Regions from separate parts of the Mammaliicoccus sp. D-M19 genome, predicted to be linked through region 3. Evidence: predicted binding sites of a transcription regulator. Region 3 holds the regulator's gene; each other region holds the start of a gene.

Evidence for each region. Region 3 encodes CtsR, which represses protease genes until heat stress. Its sites were predicted from a motif close to ATGGTCAATAAAGGTCAAACA; they were not measured.
Region 1: the regulator CtsR is predicted to act here: its motif matches at 1,428-1,448, upstream of clpB (ATP-dependent chaperone ClpB).
Region 2: the regulator CtsR is predicted to act here: its motif matches at 1,333-1,353, upstream of clpP (ATP-dependent Clp endopeptidase proteolytic subunit ClpP).

Annotation. Positions count from the first base shown of each region.
Region 1 is NZ_JAJNHW010000001.1:490,942-493,227, forward strand. It holds gene clpB (ATP-dependent chaperone ClpB) at 1-1,358, opposite strand, end outside; gene LQ675_RS02495 (Crp/Fnr family transcriptional regulator) at 1,529-2,221, shown strand.
Region 2 is NZ_JAJNHW010000001.1:635,517-637,802, reverse strand. It holds gene whiA (DNA-binding protein WhiA) at 1-646, shown strand, start outside; gene clpP (ATP-dependent Clp endopeptidase proteolytic subunit ClpP) at 696-1,286, opposite strand; gene LQ675_RS03295 (glutaredoxin family protein) at 1,730-1,975, shown strand; gene LQ675_RS03290 (sugar-binding transcriptional regulator) at 2,126-2,286, shown strand, end outside.
Region 3 is NZ_JAJNHW010000001.1:1,054,532-1,056,817, forward strand. It holds gene LQ675_RS05360 (protein arginine kinase) at 1-206, opposite strand, end outside; gene LQ675_RS05365 (UvrB/UvrC motif-containing protein) at 207-743, opposite strand; gene LQ675_RS05370 (CtsR family transcriptional regulator) at 758-1,219, opposite strand; gene LQ675_RS05375 (NupC/NupG family nucleoside CNT transporter) at 1,395-2,286, shown strand, end outside.

The DNA of each region.
Region 1 (2,286 bases), 560 kb from region 3:
TTTTCTTTTTCATCGGCTAATTCTTTTTGTAATTCTTCTAGACGAATTTGACTGCTTTGATCAGATTCTGATTTAAGTGCATTTTCTTCAATTTCTAACTGCATCACACGTCTATTTACAGCATCTAATTCAGTTGGATTAGAACCCATTTCTGTACGTATTGTTGCACAAGCTTGGTCTACTAAATCTATCGCTTTGTCTGGTAAGAATCTATCTGTAATATATCTATCTGATAATTCCGTTGCTGCCACTAATGCTCTATCTTGAATACGAACACCATGGTGTACTTCATATCTTTCTTTCAAACCTCTTAAAATTGATATAGTATCTTCTAAGTCAGGTTCTTTAACGTTTACTTTTTGGAAACGTCTTTCTAATGCTGAGTCTTTTTCAATGTATTGACGATATTCATTTAAAGTTGTTGCACCGATACAGTGTAACTCACCTCTTGCTAACATTGGTTTAAGCATGTTACCTGCATCCATTGCACCATCTGTTTTACCTGCGCCAACTAACATGTGAATTTCATCAATGAATAATAAAATTCTTCCTTCAGATTCTTTAACTTCTTTTAAGACTGCTTTTAATCTTTCTTCAAATTCACCACGGAATTTGGCACCAGCTACTAGTGCTGATAAATCTAATTCAAAAATTGTTTTATCTAATAGTGATTCAGGAACATCTCTTTTAACAATTCGTTGAGCAAGTCCTTCTACAATGGCTGTTTTACCAACACCAGGCTCGCCTATTAATACTGGGTTATTTTTAGTTTTTCTACTTAATATACGAATCGTATTACGAATTTCCTCATCTCTACCGATTACAGGATCCATTTTCCCTTTTCGAACTTCTTCGACTAAATCTCTACCATATTTAGATAGTGCTTCATATTGTACTTCAGGATTTTGTGAAGTCACACGATTCCCTCCTCTTATTTTATTAATAATTTCATTAACGACTTCTTTTTTATTGCCTACAATATCGATTGTTGTTTGGTCAACTTCGATGGCTGCTTTTAAAATATGCTCCATAGACATATAGTCGTCTTGCATTTCTTCTTTAATTTTATCTGCTTTAATAAATAATTCATTAAGCTTTGGCGAAATATATTGTCCATATTGGACGTTATCACCTTTAACTACAGAATATTGTTTTAGCTTTTGTTCATATTTATCTTTTAAAATTTCTGTATCAATATTTGCTCTTTCAAGCGTTCTTTTATAAATACTTTCATCTTCATTTAATGCTGCTAGTAATACAGCTTCTATTTCAATATTTTGTAGTTGATATGATTGTGATAATTGTTGTGCTTGTTCAATTGCACTTTGTACGGAATATGTCATCTGATTAATATCCAAATGTATCACCTCTTTAAATTTTCAACGGCCGATAGTTTGACTATCTTTGACCTTAATTTGATTATATACCTTTTGACCTTCTTTGACAAATATAAAGCACCAAAATTACAAACCTTTTTTATGACATTTTATGGTAAACTATAAGTGAAATCATAAGGGGAAGTGATCTTTTGCAAACTACATATATAGAGGCAACTTCAATTATTGAGTATATTATTCAACATGGTCAACGACACCATTTTAATGCCCAACATTATATATACCATACTGGAGACTTATGTAATCATATTTATGTAATTATAGAGGGAAAAGTCATTACACATCGCGTAATGGAAGACGGGAAAGAATTTAATACTAAACTATTAGGCAGGCATAGTATTTTCGGGTCGACAACATTATTTTGTGGAAGAAAGACACATAGCCTTTCAGCAAGAGTAAAAGAAGCAGCTGTCGTATTTAGTATTCCTAAAGTACAATTTGAAGAAGCCATTTTAAACGATGAAGTGCTTAAATATGAATGGTTACTATGGGTACAGAATGAAAACGAAAAAAATGAATATCAAATTAGAGATGTATATACACTTGGGAAAACGGGTGCGTTCTATTCGATATTGATTAAATTAGCTAATACCTATGGCATACAAGATGGTAATAGCATTTTGATCAATGTAGATTTAACAAATCATGAATTAGCCAATTTTTGTAATGTAACAAGAGAAAGTGTTAACCGTATGTTGAGTAATTTAAAGAAAGAGAAAATCGTCTCCATCAATCATAAAAAAATCACGATACACGACTTAGATTATTTAAAGAGAGCCATCAATTGCGAAAATTGTCCTTTATCTATATGTAGGATAGAATAAGTATTAAGATTTTAAAACCTTTATTCAATAAGGAGGATATCAATGAAAAACTTAATCTGGATTAT
Region 2 (2,286 bases), 420 kb from region 3:
TGGTATTTTACAAGATGGCATGTTTAAACATGAAATAGATAAAGATATTTTACAAAAAGATTGTTGTAAAAGAAGTTATTTAAGAGGTGCATTTCTAGCAGGAGGTTCTGTTAATAACCCAGAAACTTCTTCATATCATCTTGAAGTCTTTTCATTATATGAAGAACATTCAGCAGATTTAACCGCACTCATGAATCAATATGAATTAAATGCTAAATTATTAGAGCGCAAAAAAGGTTTTATCAGTTATTTGAAAGAAGCTGAAAAAATTTCCGATTTCTTAAGTTTGATTGGTGGCTATCAAGCGTTATTGAAGTTTGAAGATGTGAGAATTATTCGAGATATGAGAAATTCAGTAAATCGATTAGTCAATTGTGAGACGGCTAACTTGAACAAAACAGTGAGCGCCGCCATGAAACAAGTTGAGAGCATTCAGCTCATCGATAAAGAAATTGGTATTGATAACTTGCCAGATCGCTTAAGAGAAGTTGCAAGACTTAGAATAGATAATCAAGATGTTTCAATTAAAGAATTAGGTGAAATGGTAAGCACAGGTAAAATTTCTAAATCAGGTATTAATCATAGATTACGTAAATTAAATGAAATGGCTGATAAAATTAGAAACGGCGAGACAATTCAACAATAAAAGAAGCACCTGGGACAATTCCTGTCTCAGGTGCTTCTATTTTTATGAATTATTTAATATCTTCTGGATGCATAACATCATCGATTAAACCGTATTCTTTAGCTTCTTCAGCTGTTAAGAAGTTATCACGATCTGTGTCTTTTTCAATTTTTTCAATTGGTTGTCCAGTTCTTTCAGATAATATTTTATTTAATTTCTCACGTGTACGTAAAATATGACGAGCTGCAATTTCAATTTCAGTAGCTTGTCCTTGTGCACCGCCAAGTGGTTGGTGAATCATAACTTCACTATTTGGTAATGCATAACGTTTACCTTTAGCACCAGCTGCTAGTAAGAATGAACCCATAGATGCTGCCATACCGATACAAATAGTTTGAACATCAGGTTTGATGTGTTGAATTGTATCGTAAATAGCAAATCCTGCTGTTACACTACCACCTGGAGAGTTGATATATAAGTAAATATCTTTCTCAGAATCTTGAGCTTGTAAGAATAGTAATTGTGAAACGATTGAGTTTGCTACATTGTCATCGATAGCTGACCCTAACATAATAATGCGGTCTTTCAATAAACGTGAATAAATATCATAAGCGCGTTCTCCGCGATTTGTTGTTTCAATAACTGTTGGTATTAAATTCATCAGTTAATCCTCCTTTGAATATCTTAATGACCATATCATACACTACAAAGTCAAACATGGTCAAAAAATATGACCTACTGATGAATATTATAACTTAAATAGCTGATTTATACACTGGGAATTTGTGATATGAGTTGTCAATGTTAGCATAAATGATATAATAGTTTCCGTAATCAACGAGCTGTGTGCAGTGAATTTGTGTGACTTCTATATTAAAATAGTCACATCTTTTTCTGATGAAATACTCCCTTTGAGTTGTATTCATATTGCTTCACTCCTTAATGGTTGATAATTCTATTATATCGACAATATATTAAGTAGATATAAAGTATTTATTAAGACTTATCTCTCCGTAGTGTAACGGATAACACGCAAGATTCCGGTTCTTGAAATGGGCGTTCGATTCGTCTCGGGGAGGCTTTATTATGTAAAGGGTGATTTGGATGGCAATTAAATTTTATGTTGGGACAAATTGTGGTTTATGTGAAGATGCTAAGATTCAAATTGAATTTTTTAAAGAATCGTACGATTATGAAATAAAAATAGATACTATTAATATTGAAGAAGATGATACATTACTTGAAAAATATATGTTAAGGATACCTGTTGTTGAATACGATGGGCAAGTTTTACAAGAAGGGAATATCGATTTCATCACATTGACAGAGGCATATAATCAAATGAAATAATAGGAAACGCTTTTAACTTGCATTCTATATATAAGGGGTGTATTATAAAACTGTAAACAGATATTATTTTTTTGACCCGCATGGGACAAAAAACGTCTAACCCAGGTTAGAAATTGCCCATCTGTTAATCTTTGAGGAGGCGACTTGTTTATGGAAGATTTACTAAAAGTACAACATAGACTAGTTCCTGATTTGATTGACAAGATGTATCGACGCTTTAATATTTTATCGACAATCGAGAAGAAGCAGCCTATAGGTCGAAGAACGTTGAGTGATGTTATGAATGTCACTGAACGGGTATTGAGAACTGA
Region 3 (2,286 bases):
GATAACTTCGTCAATTTCAATTCTGATAATGCTTTACTCACTTTTTCTATTACTTTATTCCCTGTTTCGTCATCTTCTTCATATTTGAGCGGATGAACTTCGTCTTGAAGGTTACGTGCAAGTCTTATTCTAGAACTCATGACAATTGGCGTATCTTCTGTTTCTTTCATCCAATCGCTAATATGTTCATTCATATGCTCTTCCATTTACTCGACCTCACCTTCTGCTTTCAATGCTTTAATTTCATCTCTTAGAACAGCTGCATCTTCAAAGGCTTGCTCTTCAATTAAGCCTTGTAGTATTTTTTCTTTTTCAGCAATTTGTTGTTTGAGTTGTATTTTACTTCTTGAAGATACAGGTATTTTACCTGTATGCGCCCCACTGCCCGCTTGAACTCTTCTAATAATTTGCGGTACATCATCTTTAAAAGTTTCATAGCAGTCATGACAACCAAATTTACCAACTTTAGCAATATCTGTTAAAGTCATGCCACAAGTAGGACAGTGCTTTTCTTCTTGTGGTTGAACTTGTTTAAAGTTAATACCATGTTTACCTACTAAATATTGTAGAAATTGATTCACAACAAATTCTTGGTCAAGATTTTGATCACTCATTTGATCATCTTGGAAATAAAAATGTTCTGAAGCACAGTTTTTACATATCCATTGTTCAGTTTTATGTTTCTTACCTGTTGATGTTAATTGTATTGTTGCTTCTTCTTTACCACAAATTTCACAAAGCATACTGTCACTCCTTTTTAACTATAATGTATGACGGCAAGTATACGTTTCAATATATTTGCTCGAATAATATCTCTATATGGTATTTCTATTTGCAATGTATCTCTATGAAGCGTTTGAATAATCATTTTTTTCTCTCTATCTGTAATTAAGTCATTTTCATACAAACCATCCACAATTCTAAATGCATTTGCTTGTGAGATTTGATCACCTGTCAATTCAATTAGATGTCTAATGAATGCTGATTGACTATTCGTTTCAACTTTTGAAATACGAATGTAACCACCACCGCCTCTTTTACTTTCAATAGCGTATCCGTGCTCATTTGTAAATCTTGTTTTTATAACATAGTTTAATTGGGAAGGTACACAATCAAACTTTTCAGCAATATGTGCACGTTTAATTTCAACGACATCTCCTTGAGCCTCCTCTAGCAATTGCTTTAAGTATTGCTCAATGATATCCGACATGTTGTGCATTAATTCATCACCTCTTTTGACCTTCTTTGACTATATTATATGTTCTGTTGTTTATTATTTCAATTAATTTGTTTATTTAAAAATTTTAAAAATTTTATACCGCTTTCAAAAGAAATAAGTTATCATATAAAGTAGGTTATGATTGAGTATAAACGAAGGGAAAGGTGTGTCAATTATGCATTATATTATCGGGATTATCGGTATCTTATTATTCCTATTTCTAGCATGGTTAGTAAGCTCTGATAAAATGCGTGTTAGATGGCAGTATATAGGATTAATGATCGTAATCCAGTTTATATTTGCTTTCTTATTATTAAAAACAACAGGTGGATTAACTATCATAGGTGGTATTTCAAGTGGTTTTGGCTACATCATAGCAAAAGCTATGGAAGGGATAAACTTCGTGTTTGCGGGTATTGCAAATATCGATCCTAAGACAGATAAGCCTGTTTCAGTTTATTTCCTTAACGTATTAATGCCAATTGTGTTTGTATCAGCACTTATCGGTATTTTACAATATCTTAAAATCTTACCTCTTATCATTAAATATTTAGGTTTAGTCATTTCTAAAGTTAATGGTATGGGTAAATTAGAATCATATAATGCGGTCGCATCTGCAATTTTAGGTCAATCAGAAGTGTTTATTTCTATCAAAAAACAACTTCCATTAATTCCTAAACATCGTATGTATACATTAACAGCTTCAGCTATGTCTACAATATCTGCATCAATCGTTGGTGCATATTTTACGATGGTTGAACCGAGATACGTTGTAACAGCTATCGTATTAAACTTATTTGGTGGATTTATTATGGCATCCATTATTAATCCATATACAGTAGATCCAAAAGAAGACGACATCATGATTCAAGAATCGGAAGAAAAACAATCATTCTTCGAAATGTTAGGTGAATATATTTTAGATGGTTTCAAAGTTGCCGTTATCGTAGCAGCAATGTTAATCGGTTATGTTGCATTAATCGGACTATTAAATGGTGTTACGTCTAACATTTTAAGTTTCGTTTCTGGCGGTTCAGTATCATGGGACTTCCAAACATTAATCGGTT